Noviherbaspirillum saxi: one gene and its partner. The protein of the gene in region 1 interacts with the protein of each later gene in a pairwise test. Links are inferred from orthologs where the notes say so. Each region holds a gene or a part of one and is shown in the gene's direction. Other genes may lie near its edges. The genes, in order: gyrB and gyrA.

The links.
Region 2: the proteins of gyrB (region 1) and gyrA interact in binary tests that used the Escherichia coli proteins (3 or more experiments, as listed by UniProt). The link is inferred for Noviherbaspirillum saxi from one-to-one orthologs.

What each region holds. Positions count from the first base shown.
Region 1 is NZ_QYUO01000001.1:218,138-225,342, forward strand. The notes cover bases 1-3,090. They hold gyrB (DNA topoisomerase (ATP-hydrolyzing) subunit B), read left to right. Parts: upstream 1-342; coding sequence 343-2,838; downstream 2,839-3,090. Other genes in these bases: dnaN (DNA polymerase III subunit beta), read left to right, coding at 1-89. Also shown: D3871_RS01160 (HD domain-containing protein), read right to left, coding at 3,182-3,790; D3871_RS01175 (Mut7-C RNAse domain-containing protein), read left to right, coding at 4,502-5,284; D3871_RS01180 (right-handed parallel beta-helix repeat-containing protein), read left to right, coding at 5,317-6,027; D3871_RS01185 (dihydrofolate reductase family protein), read left to right, coding at 6,228-6,854; D3871_RS01190 (NAD(P)H-dependent flavin oxidoreductase), read left to right, coding at 7,167-7,205. UniProt on the Escherichia coli protein: DNA gyrase negatively supercoils closed circular double-stranded DNA in an ATP-dependent manner to maintain chromosomes in an underwound state.
Region 2 is NZ_QYUO01000001.1:1,002,006-1,009,732, forward strand. The notes cover bases 1,563-4,714. They hold gyrA (DNA gyrase subunit A), read left to right. Parts: upstream 1,563-1,901; coding sequence 1,902-4,514; downstream 4,515-4,714. Other genes in these bases: D3871_RS04855 (OmpA family protein), read right to left, coding at 1,563-1,671; serC (3-phosphoserine/phosphohydroxythreonine transaminase), read left to right, coding at 4,511-4,714. Also shown: outer membrane protein OmpA, read right to left, coding at 72-710; more of D3871_RS04855, read right to left, coding at 1,000-1,562; more of serC, read left to right, coding at 4,715-5,614; pheA (prephenate dehydratase), read left to right, coding at 5,725-6,801; hisC (histidinol-phosphate transaminase), read left to right, coding at 6,875-7,727. UniProt on the Escherichia coli protein: A type II topoisomerase that negatively supercoils closed circular double-stranded (ds) DNA in an ATP-dependent manner to maintain chromosomes in an underwound state.

The sequences.
Region 1 (7,205 bases):
TCGCGCTTGGAGACGCCAATTCGTCCGCACTGATTACCGTGCCGGACAACGCCGACTTCAAATACGTCGTGATGCCGATGCGCATTTGATGACTTGAACAGGAAGGAAAGCAAGGGGGCCGCTGTAGGTAAAGCGAGCCCCTTTGCTGCGTTTTAGAAAGTGTAAATTTTTCGCCGCCGGGCTCCCCCTGTCAGGGGGAAGTTTGGGATGGGGGTAAGAAGGTCGGTTCAAAGGTTTTTTCGGTCCAACCTTGTTGCCTCAATCTAACCCGCCCACTGAAAAGGGGCGGGAACCCGAAGTCTCTCGCTCTTTAGTCGTCACCCGAATCATCAGAAAGCAGCCATGTCCGCGATTCCTCAAGAAACTCCGCAACCGCAGCAAAGCCAGTACGGCGCCTCCTCGATCCAGATCCTCGAAGGTCTCGAAGCAGTGCGCAAGCGTCCTGGCATGTACATCGGTGACACTTCCGACGGCACGGGTCTGCATCACCTGGTTTTCGAAGTGCTCGACAACTCGATCGACGAAGCATTGGCCGGCCATTGCTCGGAAATCCACGTCACCATTCACTCCGACAATTCAATTTCGATTACCGATAACGGCCGGGGTATCCCCACCGGTATCAAGTGGGATGACAAGCACGATCCCAAGCGCAGCGCGGCAGAAATCGTAATGACCGAACTGCACGCCGGCGGCAAGTTCGACCAGAACTCGTACAAGGTCTCCGGCGGTCTGCACGGCGTCGGCGTCTCTTGCGTCAACGCGCTGTCCAAGCTCCTGAAGCTGACGATTCGCCGCGACGGCAAGGTGCACGCGATGGAATTCGCCCGAGGCATCGTGCAAAACCGCGAACTGGAATCGGTCGATGGCGTGCCGACTTCCCCGATCAAGGTCATCGGCGAAACCGACAAGCGCGGCACCGAAGTCCACTTCTGGGCTGATGAAGATATTTTCACGCATGTTGAGTTCCATTACGACATCCTCGCCAAGCGTATCCGCGAACTTTCTTTCCTCAACAATGGCGTGCATATCAAGCTGACCGACCAGCGCACCGGCAAGGAAGAAGACTTCGCATTCGAAGGCGGCACTCGCGGCTTCGTCGAATACATCAACAAGAACAAGAGTGTGCTGCACCCGACCGTGTTTCAGGCGACCGGCGAAAAGATGTCCGAGCACGCTACCAACATCAGCGTCGACGTCTCGATGCAATGGAATGATGCCTACAACGAACAGGTGCTCTGCTTTACCAACAACATTCCCCAGCGCGACGGCGGCACTCACCTGACCGGCCTGCGCGCTGCGATGACCCGCGTCATCAACAAGTACATCGACGAAAACGACTTCGCCAAGAAAGCCAAGGTCGAGATCTCCGGCGATGACATGCGCGAAGGCTTGACCTGCGTCTTGTCGGTCAAGGTACCTGAGCCAAAGTTCAGCTCGCAAACCAAGGACAAGCTGGTATCAAGCGAAGTGCGCGGCCCGGTGGAAGAGATCGTCGCCAAGACGCTGACCGACTACCTGATGGAAAAGCCCAACGACGCCAAGATCATTTGCGGCAAGATCGTCGAAGCCGCGCGTGCCCGCGAAGCCGCACGCAAGGCGCGCGAACTGACCCGCCGCAAAGGCGTGATGGACGGCCTCGGCCTGTCCGCCAAACTGGCCGACTGCCAGGAAAAAGATCCGGCGCTGTGTGAACTCTACATCGTCGAGGGTGACTCCGCAGGCGGCTCGGCCAAGCAAGGACGCGACCGCAAATTCCAGGCGATCCTGCCGCTGCGCGGCAAGGTGCTCAACGTCGAAAAAGCCCGCTTCGAAAAGATGCTGTCCTCCGAGCAGATCACCACGCTGATCGCCACGCTAGGCACCAGCATCGGACCGGACGAGTTCAACGTTGAAAAGCTGCGCTACCACCGCATCATCATCATGACCGACGCGGACGTCGACGGCGCCCACATCCGCACGCTGTTGCTGACCCTGCTGTATCGCCAGATGCCGCAGCTGGTTGAACGCGGTCATGTCTATATTGCCCAGCCGCCGCTGTACAAGGTCAAGCATGGACGCGACGAACGCTACCTGAAGGATGACGTCGAAGAAGCCAGCTACATGATGCAGATCGCGCTCAACGATGCGGCGCTGATCCCCACCGACAATGCCCAGCCGATCGTCGGCGACGCCCTGGCCGAACTGGTCCGTCAGTACAACACGGCCAATGCCATCATCATGCGCCTGTCGCGTGCGATCGACGATGCGGCGCTGTCGGCCATCATGACCGGCGTCACGCTCAATCTCGACAACGCCGACCATGCCGAAGCCTCGGCCGTAGCACTTGGCAAGGCCATCAATGACCCGGCCGTCGAAGTGATCGTGAAATCCGACGAACTGTCGGACAAGCACATGCTGCGCATCCAGCGTCGCCACTTCGGCAACTTCAAGATCAGCACCATCGACGCCGACTTCGTCCATGGCCCCGACTATCAGGTCTTGTCGGCCGCCGCCGCCACCTTCAAAGGCCTGATCGGCCCCGGCGCCATGGTCCGTCGTGGTCAGGGCGACAAGGCAAAGGAAATCGCGATCCGCAACTTCCACGAAGCGATGAGCTGGCTGCGCGACGAAGCAGAACGCGGCGTGTCCAAGCAGCGCTACAAAGGTTTGGGCGAAATGAATCCCGCACAGTTGTGGGAAACGACGATGGATCCGACCGTGCGGCGTTTGCTGAGAGTGCAGATTGAAGACGCGATTGCCGCGGACCAGATCTTTACGACCTTGATGGGTGATGATGTGGAGCCGCGTCGGGCATTTATTGAATTGAATGCGCTGCAGGCGGGGAATATTGACGTTTGATTTTTTGGCTTGTAGGTTCTCAGAGAAGATGAAAATTGTCTCACTCCGGTGAAAACAAATTTTCGAACTTAATGAAAAAATCCTACCTAAGCTACCAAGTCAGATAGAAGACTGGTAGGAGAAAAGGCTAGCATTGAACTGCTGGCCTTTTTTGTTGTGCCGGCGAGACCGCCCGATTGGGTGGGAGACTGCTTCCAGACACATACCGGTCAGTGAAGAACGCTTGGGCTTCTGCAGTCGGCCAAAGCGGACAGTCCCTTGGGCACAGGTCCAGTCGCTACAAGTACATCTTCCCGCACCAAAGTACGCACAACGAGTCATTCATAATGCCCTGTCCTTGTGCTCAATTAGCTTGCTTCGACGTTCCTGACGCTTGCCCCGCAAAGTGTTGAGTTACCCACTGCTCACACACGGTCCATAGCAGCGGTGCACCTGTTTTAATGACGGGACCATACCGGGAGAAGACCTGTTCAAGTGAAACACTGTTCTCTGTCCAGGTTCCTCCACCGGTGAATACGTTTATAAGGAGAGGTTGAAAGCGATCTAGCGCCTTCGCAAACTTCGCGTCCTCTGTCTCTGCACGCTCAAATTCCTGCCATAAAGCCAGAAGTTCGTTGCCTTGTTGCTGTGGCAATAAGCCAAACAATCGCGCCGCTGCTCTAGATTCTTGTTCAGTCTGCAATTCGCTTGAAGACCCACTATGGATTGGAAAATCGCCGACGTCTATCTCGACGACGTCATGCAGTAAGAGCATCTGTATAACGCGATGTGTATTCACAGGTCCGCAGGCATACTCATTCAGTAGTAAGGCATACATCGCTAAGTGCCAAGAATGCTCGGCAGAATTTTCTTTCCGACTTTTGTCGAGTAGCGGTGACTGCCGTACAACGGTCTTCAGCCGGTCGATTTCTCTTAGAAAACTTAACTGCTTTTCTAATGCTTTTAATTGCATAATTTTCACATCCAAATGTGACGTCACAGTATATAGAACGGCTGCGACGACAGTCTACTTTGGGTCGCATGTTCCAGTTCACGGTTCGTCAGCGACCGCTGGGAATGCGGTCTATAGCAGCCGTCATCAATTAGCGACGACTCGGCTCAGTCAGATCAGCAGCCATCCTTCCATCATTGCGGAATTACCAGGATCTTGTCGGCCGTAAGTCGGATCGCAGAATGCTTGTCAGCAAGGCGTGCCAATAGGCATTTCGCCGACCACTATTTCAGCAGGAACGTCATTGCCGACAAGCAGTTCAACATGTTCACAGCCGCTTGCACCGAAGTGGCCGTGAATGCGAGGGTAACCTGCTACCCGAGCTTAGTACGGCGATGATGTAGAGTCTGCCCCTGCAAGGCAGGCATGAAAAAACGATTCACCGACGCACAAATGATCGGCGTCCTGAAAGAAGCCGAAGCGGGAATGAAGATGGCAGTGCTGTGTCAGAAGTATGGTATCAGCGATGCGACGTACTACAACTGAAAGGCCAAGTTTGGCGGCATGACGGTGTCGGAAGCACAGCGGTTGAAGGCACTGGAAGCCGAGAACAACAAGCTCAAGCGATTGCTGGCAGAGGCCATGCTGGACAATGCGGCCTTGAAGGATGTTGTGGGACGAAGTGGTAAGCCCGCAAGCCAAGCGTGCAGCGGTAAGTGCCATAATGGCAGCATGGTCACGGCTATGTTCCGCTTCTATGAGGAACTGAACGACTTCCTCGCCCCCGGCAGGCGCAAACGCGAATTCGTCTGTCCCTGCGCTCGGGCGGCCACGACCAAGCACATGATCGAAGCACTCGGCGTGCCGCATACCGAAGTGGAACTGGTGTTGGTCAATGGCGAATCCGTCGGCTTCGACCGCTTGCTGCAGGAAGGCGACCGGGTGGCGGTCTATCCGAAATACGAGTCACTGGACATCACTTCGCTCTTGCGCGTGCGCGATCACCCATTACGGGTAACGCGATTCGTTGCCGATGTGCATCTTGGAGGACTGGCGCGCCTGCTGCGCATGGCCGGGTTCGACACGCTGTATGAAACGCAATGTTCTGATGAGGAAATCGCCGCCATTTCGGCGCACGAAGATCGCATCGCATTGACACGGGATCACGCCCTCCTCATGCGCCGAGAAATCACGCATGGCTGCTACGTACGGGCCTTAAAACCCTCCAGCCAACTACGCGAGATCGTGGACCGCCTCGACCTCATCGGAAGCATGCGTCCTTTCACCCTCTGCCTTCACTGCAATGCTCCCTTGCATGGCATAGATAAAAGCCGCTTGAAACTTCTGCTGCCTGCAGGCGTGCTGGCACGCTATGACAGGTTCTCCACCTGCAAGGTTTGCCGGAGAGTATTTTGGGAAGGAGCTCACTGGGAACGGATGCGTGCCCTGCTCGAAGGTGTTACCGGAAACAACCTTGGTGACGTGAATCCGAAAGGCTATCCTGATAGTAGTTGACTCACCCTGCGCACGCGGGTGCGCTGATCACAATGAACCAGATGTACCACCGAATGTGGAAGGTGCTTGCGGCACGTGTAGCAGGTGCAGCATTGACAATGCCGGTCATTGCACTGGCAGGCGGAGATTTCAGAGCCGACGTAGAGGCCAAATTTTTAATGGTCATCAACGAGCCGGGAACCTACCGACTCAGCGACAACTTGGTCGTGGCCGACGCCCACACTACCGCCATCGAGATCAACGCCGATGATGTCACCATCGACCTGAACGGCTTTTCGATTCACGGTCCCGGCTCTTGCACACAGCCACCCGTATCCTGTTCCTTGGTCGGAACAGGCAATGGAATACACGCCTTGGGCCGGGAGAAGGTTGTCGTCAAAAACGGCGGCATCTACGGGATGGGAAACGTTGGGATATATCTGAAATCAAATTCGAGCCAAGTGGAAAGCGTGCAGGTTTCCGGTAATGGAAGCGGCGGCATCGTCATGTTTGGCGGTCTCATCCGCAATAGCGTCATTGAACACAACGGTGGAGATGGCATTGCCGGCGTCGACATCCTCTTGCAAAAAAGTGTCATCAGCGACAATCAGCAGTACGGCTTCAAGGCGTATGGCGATTCATCCTATGCCGATAGTACTTTCGGCGGAAACAATAACAATGGCGTACAGGTCGATGCGCATGCCACTTCACAAAATGGCAACATGTGTAACGCAATGGCTTGCACTAAAAACCTATTTCGGTAGGGCTGAGCGCCAAGCGGTGAGACCGCAGGCGAACTGCAGCATGGCGAGATAAGTTCACTAAGGTGCGCCTGGTATTGCATGCGTTAGGCTTGGCACGGCCAGCATTAATATGTGCAGGCCGTTGAGGCTGGTTGTTGATACACATGCCAATCGCTCGTCGTATCTGTGGACCGATCGGGTCCGCCGACTTGGAGAACAGTATGGGCAAGCTCATCGTTGCGGCTTTCATCAGTCTAGATGGGGTTATGCAATCCCCCGGTAGGCCTAAGGAGGATCCTAGCGGCGAATTCCACCTCGGTGGCTGGATAGTGCCGTACACCGACGAAGCCATCGGCCAAAACTTGCAGGACCTGCTCTCGCAGCCGTTCGAGTTGCTGCTCGGGCGTTGCACTTACGACATATTCGCGGCGTATTGGCCGCGTGTGCCAGCCGATTCAGACAGCCGCGCCATGGCCGACCTGTTCAGCAGCGTACCCAAGCACGTAGCCACGCATCGGTCCGATACGCTTGACTGGCAGAACAGTCATGCGCTGGAGGGCGACCTTGCCGACGCAATACGTGCGCTTAAACACCAGGACGGCGCCAATCTATTGACGTTTGGCAGCGGCGACATGGTGCGCCAACTGCTCGCAGCCGGGCTGGTGGACGAGCTTCGGCTTCTGATTTACCCCGTCATACTTGGGCGCGGCAAGCGCTTGTTCGGCGACAACGCACAAGCGTCGGCCTTCACCCTGGCGCACTCGACCAGCACGCCTGGCGGTGTGCTAATCACCCGCTACGTGCGCAGCGGCGAGGTGCGTACGGGAGCGTTTGAAGAAGTCGAGTAACGATCAGTGCAGTAAGGGCATGCCTTCTGACCCACTCGCCTGCGGCACGAATTGCAGCTCAACTCAGACGTTGAGGGTCCGCTGTTGAGAAGCATAACTGGCCGTTCAGGGTCGGATCTTCCTGTTCGCAGCCGCAAGTTCAGCGGCCGCTTCATCGCCATAAGCTGTCTAATCCTAGCCGCGGTTCAGAGGCGACCAGCGGCCAATAGTTGCCTATTGCCTATTGCGTATGGTGGGTAGCTATGCTTTATTACACAAAGTTAGGGTCTGCAGCATGAGTCATAACCTTAGTTCGCCGTTGGAGGGGAAATCATGAACACTAGTTTCACGGCTCTGTTGTCCCTTCAAGTG
Region 2 (7,727 bases), 790 kb from region 1 along the record:
TTCGACAGAATCTGTTGCGCAAGGGCATAAAAAAACCCCGCCGAAGCGGGGTTGTGCCATCGGTGAATCGATTAGCGGTTACGTGTACCAACAACTTCGATTTCAACGCGGCGGTTCTTTGCGCGGCCAGCGGATGTCTTGTTGTCAGCGACCGGTTGCTTCTCGCCCTTGCCTTCAGTGTAGACGCGGTTGGCTTCAACACCCGTGGAAACCAGATAGGCCTTGACGGCTTCAGCGCGGCGAACCGACAGCTTCTGGTTGTAAGTGTCGGAACCGACGGAGTCGGTGTGACCAACAGCAATCACGACTTCCAGATTCATGCCCTTCAGCTTGGAGGACAGGTCATCCAGCTTCGCCTTGCCGTCCGGCTTCAGGACTGCCTTGTCGAAGTCAAAGAAGGCGTCAGCAGCAAAGGTGACTTTTTCAGAGATTGGAGCGGGAGCAGGTGCCGGAGCAGGTGCCGGAGCCGGAGCAGGTGCGGGAGCTGGAGCGGCAGCCGGTTTTGCGATTTCGCCGTCGCAACCTGGAACCGCATCAGCCGGTGTCCAGGTACCTGTACGCCAGCACAAACCGAACGGGTCACGAGCGATGACGCCGCGGCTGTCTTGCAGGTAGGCGCTGTTCGGAGTCTTGGCTTTGATGTCCTGCTGAGCCGAAGCAGAGAACGAAACAACTGCGGACGCAGCAAAGACGAGTGCTAATTTATTCATATTTTTCCTCTTGGTTGAGATATCCGCAGATTAACTGCGCTACAAGTGCCACTTTTTTAGAACTGAACTTCCGGTCGCTATTAGATCATCTTTTTACAAGGTTGTTCACCTGCAATGATCTTTAGTTAACTACATTTTGCCATAGGCGCGCAATACATCGATTGTTGCCGAATCAATGGTATGGCGATTTTAGCCACTCGTTGGGTTTTTGCAACGGATGCTCAAAAATTAATAGCATTTTCTAATCGATTTGCCAATCACCTTGGCAAATCGACTCAAACCACATCAATTATTTGGCAAAACCGCGTGCTTCAATCACTACGCGACGGTTCGGTGCCAGACACTCAATCAGTTGTTTTCGTGGCAATTTATCATTGCAGGCCTTGATTGATTGGGTCTTGCCGGCGCCAAGCGTATCGACTTCTGCGCGTACGCCTTTGCTCTTGATATAGGCGGCGACGGCATCGGCACGCTTTTCCGAAAGCTTTTGATTGTATTGCTGCGAACCAAGACGATCGGCATGGCCAGTGACGATGATCAGGTCGACCTTGGCGCAGGTATCCAGTTTGGTCATCACTTCGCTGTCGATACGTGTTTTGGCCGCGCCGCTGAGTACGGCCTTGTTGAAGGCGAAGCTCTCGTCGCTGCCTAGCGTAACGGCGAAGTCACAACGTTTCGGCGCAGGCGCGGGAGCCTGGGCGGTAGGGCCGGGGGGCGCGATGGGAGGCGCAATCGCCTTTGTCACTGGCGGCACCAGGTCGCCGTCGCAGCCGGGTACCGCATCGGCAGGGGTCCAGGTCCCGGTACGCCAGCAAAGGCCGAACGGGCTGCGTGCAATGACGCCGCGGCTGTCTTGCACGTATGCGCTGTTACCTTGCTTTGCCTGAATGTCGGTAAGGGATTGCGCGTGAACGCTGGTTGCGCCAATAAGTAAAAGCGCGAAAGCGGTAATTTTAAACATGAGACACCAAGGACTTTTTGAATATGTAGTTAATCTTCCGCAACATTTAATTTAAACACATTTTCCCGAAAACGTCCTGATTCACCGCTAATTCAATACCGATTGACCGCGCGGGCGCGGGAGTGGCGCTTTCCGCCATGCTAAAATCCAACGTTTGACGCGGTGTGATTTTATAAACCGCGTCGCCTGGGATAACCAGTCAACGACAGCACAGAGAAGCCGACTCGACAATGGATCAATTCGCCAAAGAGACTATCCCGATTTCCCTCGAAGAAGAGATGCGCAAGAGTTACCTCGATTATGCAATGAGCGTGATCGTGGGGCGGGCGCTTCCAGATGTGCGTGACGGCCTCAAGCCGGTGCATCGCCGCGTTCTGTTTGCGATGCACGAGACCAATAATGTCTGGAACCGCCCCTATGTAAAATGTGCGCGCGTCGTGGGTGAGGTCATGGGTAAGTACCACCCGCACGGCGACCAGGCGATCTACGACACGCTGGTACGAATGGCGCAGGACTTTTCTTTGCGCTATACCTTGGTGGACGGTCAGGGCAACTTCGGCTCGGTTGACGGCGACAACGCGGCAGCGATGCGTTATACCGAGTGCCGTCTCGACAAGATTTCCAGTGAACTGCTGGCCGACATCGAGAAGGATACGGTCGATTTTGTTCCTAACTACGACGGCAAGGAAAAAGAGCCGTCGGTGCTGCCGACGCGGATACCCAATCTGTTGATCAATGGGTCCTCCGGTATTGCAGTCGGCATGGCGACCAACATTCCCCCGCATAACATCACCGAAGTCATCGACGGCGCCTTGCACGTATTGCGCACGCCGGAATGCACGATCGATGATCTGATCGAAATCATTCCCGCACCCGACTTCCCGACTGCCGGCATCATTTACGGCGTGTCTGGCGTGCGCGACGGTTATCGTACCGGCCGCGGACGTGTGGTCATGCGTGCAAAGACGCATTTCGAGGAATTCGGCAAGGACAACCGAACCGCGATCATCGTGGACGAACTGCCGTACCAGGTGAACAAGAAGTCGCTGCTGGAACGCATTGCCGAACTGGTGCGCGACAAGAAGCTGGAAGGTATTTCTGACATTCGCGACGAGTCCGACAAGTCGGGCATGCGGGTGGTTATTGAACTCAAGCGTGGCGAAGTGCCCGAAGTGGTGCTGAATAACCTGTACAAGCAGACGCAGTTGCAGGATACCTTCGGCATGAACATGGTTGCCCTGGTGGACGGTCAGCCGAAGCTGCTGAACCTGAAGCAGATGCTGGAGTGCTTCCTGTCGCATCGCCGCGAAGTCGTCACCCGCCGTACGGTGTTCGAATTGCGCAAGGCGCGCGAGCGCGGTCACGTGCTGGAAGGCCTGGCTGTCGCATTGGCCAATATTGACGATTTCATCGCGATCATCAAGGCTGCACCGACGCCACCGATCGCGAAATCCGAATTGATGGCGCGTGCATGGGATTCTTCGCTGGTGCGCGAAATGCTTGCCCGTACCGGTGCTGAAAATGCCGGCGGTATTGAAGCCTTCCGACCCGAGAATCTGCCCAAGCACTACGGCATCCAGCCGGATGGACTTTACAAGCTGTCCGATGAGCAGGCGCAGGAAATCCTGCAAATGCGATTGCAGCGCCTGACCGGCCTAGAGCAGGACAAGATTGTCAACGAGTACAAGGAAGTCATGGCGCAGATCGCCGACTTGCTCGACATCCTCGCCAAACCGGAACGCGTCACGGCGATCATCACTGACGAACTGACGGCAGCAAAGAACGAATACGGCGATGGCAACAAGGACATACGCCGCTCGCAAATCGAGTTGAACGCGACCGACCTCGGAACCGAAGACCTGATCACGCCGCAGGACATGGTGGTGACGCTCTCGCACACTGGTTACATGAAATCGCAGCCGGTATCGGAATACCGCGCGCAAAAACGTGGCGGCCGCGGCAAGCAGGCGATGGCAACCAAGGAAGACGACTGGATCGACCAGCTTTTCATTGCGAACACGCATGACTACATCGTGTGCTTCTCGAATCGGGGCCGTTTGTACTGGCTGAAGGTGTGGGAAGTGCCGCAAGGCTCGCGCAACTCGCGCGGCAAGCCTATCGTCAACATGTTCCCGCTGCAGGATGGCGAGAAGATTACCGTGGTATTGCCGCTCTCCGGGGAAAATCGCACCTTCCCCGAAGACCGCTATGTGTTCATGTCGACCAGCCTCGGCACTGTCAAGAAAACGCCGCTGACCGAATTCAGCAATCCGCGCAAAGCCGGCATTATTGCAGTCGATCTCGATGAAGGCGATTTCCTGATCGGTGCGGCGCTCACCGACGGCAAGCATGACGTGATGCTGTTCTCCGATTCCGGTAAGGCGGTGCGTTTCGATGAAAACGACGTGCGTCCGATGGGACGCAATGCGCGCGGTGTGCGTGGGATGAGCCTGGAAGAAGGCCAGCAAGTCATTGCTTTGTTGGTCGCCGAGAACGAACAGCAGTCGGTGTTGACCGCGACCGAAAACGGTTTCGGCAAACGAACGCCTATTCTCGAGTACACACGCCATGGCCGCGGCACCAAGGGCATGATCGCGATTTCGACCAGCGAGCGTAACGGCAAGGTCGTGGCGGCAACCCTGGTTGAGCCGAACGACGAAATCATGATGATCACCACCGGTGGCGTGCTGATCCGTACCCGGGTGTCCGAGATTCGCGAAATGGGTCGTGCAACGCAAGGCGTGACACTGATCGCGGTGGAAGACGGCACCAAGCTGAGCGGCTTGCAGCGCATCGTTGAATCCGATGTGGAAGAAGAAAACGGCGGCGCGGAGGAAGAATGACACGCGTCTATAACTTCTCCGCAGGCCCGGCTGTGCTGCCTCAGGACGTGCTGCAGCAAGCGGCCGAAGAAATGCTCGACTGGCATGGCAGCGGCATGTCGGTGATGGAGATGAGCCATCGCGGCAAGGAATTCATTTCCATTTATGAAGCAGCAGAGCGCGATTTTCGCGAATTGCTCGGCGTGCCGGCAAACTACAAGATCCTGTTCTTGCAAGGCGGCGGCATCGGCGAAAATGCGATCGTGCCACTGAATCTGGTGGCTCGAAAGTCGCAGCCGGCGGTAGTCGACTTCGTGAATACCGGCTCGTGGTCTTCCAAGTCGATCAAGGAGGCGAAGAAATATTGCACGGTCAATGTCGCCGCTTCGTCCGAGGCACAGAAATTTACCGTGATTCCGCCGCGTGACAGCTGGAAGCTGTCGAAAGACGCTGCCTACGTCCATATTTGCACCAATGAAACCATCGACGGTGTCGAATTCCAGTACACACCGGAGATTGGTGCCGAGACTGGAAATGCGCCGCTGGTGGCCGACATGTCGTCGCACATCCTGTCGCGTGCAGTCGATGTGTCGAAGTACGGCGTCATCTTTGGCGGTGCGCAAAAGAACATCGGCCCGGCCGGCCTCACATTGGTGATTGCGCGCGATGACCTGATTGGTCATGCGTTGTCTATTTGTCCGTCGGCCTTCGACTGGAAACTGGTTGCTGAAAACCATTCGATGTACAACACGCCGCCGACGTATTCAATTTACATCGCCGGCCTGGTGTTCCAGTGGTTGAAGAAGCAGGGCGGGGTCGCAGCGATGGAGCAGCGCAACATCGCCAAGGCGGCATTGTTGTACGACTACTTTGACTCGACTGATTTCTACAGCAACAAGATTGCGAAGGATTGCCGTTCCCGCATGAACGTGCCGTTCTTCCTGCGCGACGAGTCCCTGAACGATATCTTTCTCGCCGGCGCGAAGGAACGTCACCTGCTGCAGCTGAAAGGCCACAAGTCCGTCGGCGGCATGCGTGCATCGATCTACAATGCGATGCCCGTCGAAGGGGTGCAGGCGCTGGTCGATTATTTGAAAGAATTTGAAAAGAAGCACGGCTGACGCCGTTACGGCGACGGGGGCAAACCGGCGATGCGCATTGCATGCAGTCAGGCGTGCGTATTCCTGCAAGTAGCTGTGCCTGCCGCGCACCTGAATGACCTCATACAATGATGACGGACGATAAACTTAAACCCTTGCGGGAACAGATCGATGCGATCGATGCCCAGCTGCTCGATCTCTTGAACCGGCGCGCACGCGTTGCGCAGGCAGTCGGCCACGTCAAGGCGGAAACCAATGCGCCGGTGTTCCGCCCGGAGCGTGAAGCGCACGTGTTGCAGAAGGTTGCCGACAATAACGGCGGTCCGCTGCATAGCGGCGATGTTCAGACGATTTTTCGCGAAATCATGTCGGCTTGCCGTGCGCTGGAACGTCGGGTGAACGTTGCTTATCTCGGTCCTGCGGGCACCTTCAGCGAACAGGCGGTTTACCAGCAATTCGGTCATGCGGTCGAAGGCGTGCCTTGCGCATCCATCGATGAAGTGTTCCGTGCAACCGAAGCGGGGACCGCGGACTTTGGCGTCGTGCCTGTGGAAAATTCATCCGAGGGCGCCATCAACCGCACGCTCGATTTGCTGTTGCAGACCACGCTGTCGATCAGCGGCGAACTGTCGATTCCCGTGCATCACAGCCTGATGACAGGCAGCGGCAATATGGAAGGCGTCATTCGCATCTGCGCGCATTCGCAAGCGCTGGCGCAATGCCATACCTGGCTCAATCAGAACTATCCACGAATCGAACGCCAGGCCGTTGCTTCCAACGGCGAAGCGGCACGCCTTGCAAGCGAAGATCCGACGACAGCCGCCATCGCTGGTGAAATCGCTGGCCAGCGCTATAACCTCGGCGTGGTGAAAGCTCATGTCCAGGACGATCCGCACAATCGCACCCGGTTTGCCGTCATCGGTCGATTGCAGCCCACGCCCAGCGGCAGGGACCAGACCTCGCTGGTGCTTGCAGTGCCCAACAAGGCGGGCGCGGTACACAACCTGCTTGCGCCGCTGGCTAAGCACGGCGTATCGATGACTCGGTTCGAATCGCGGCCCGCACGTATCGGCACCTGGGAATACTACTTCTACGTTGACGTGGAAGGACATGCCCAAGACGACAAGGTCATCAATGCGCTGGCCGAGCTCAAGCAGAATGCGGCTTTCTTCAAGGTTCTCGGTTCTTATCCATTCAGTCTTTATTGATTGCCGGCCGATTGTATGGGGAGCACGATTCCCCAATGCGGCCGTGTCGGCAGCTTATTTTTTGGAAACCATCATGACTATTCAATTCGGTCCCGATTACGTTCGTGCCATCGCTCCTTACCAAGGAGGCAAGCCGATCGCTGAAGTGGCGCGCGAGTTTGGCCTTGACGAAGCAAAAATCATCAAGCTAGCGTCCAATGAAAATCCGCTCGGCATGCCCGATTCCGCGAAACAAGCCATGCTTGCCGCGATGGGCGATATCGGCCGCTATCCGGACTCCAACGGTTTCGACCTGAAGCAGACCATCATCAACAAGTACAAGGTACCTGCAGACTGGATCACGCTGGGCAACGGCAGCAACGACATTCTCGAACTGGCTGCACATGCCTTCGTGCAACCGGGACAGTCGGTGGTATATGCGCAGTATTCATTTGCCGTGTATGCACTCGCGACGCAGGCGATCGGTGCGCGCGCAATCGTCGTGGCTGCCAAAGATTACGGGCACGATCTGCCCGCGATGGCGAAAGCGATTACCGCCGACACGCGACTGGTCTTCATCGCCAATCCAAACAATCCGACCGGGACCTTTATTCCGGCCGCCGAAATCGAGGCCTTCCTTGCCAAGGTGCCGCAAGACGTGGTTGTCGTGCTTGACGAAGCCTATAACGAATATCTCGCTCCGGAACTGCAATACGACTCGATAGCATGGGTGCAGCAGTATCCCAATCTGCTCGTGTCGCGCACGCTGTCCAAGGCATACGGCCTGGCCGGGCTGCGTGTCGGTTTCGGCATCGCCCAGCCTGTCATCACGGATTTGCTGAACCGCATTCGCCAGCCGTTCAACGTCAATTCGATGGCACAGGCAGCCGCCGTTGCGGCGCTGAATGACAGCGCATTCCTGCAAAAGAGTGCGCAACTGAATGCCG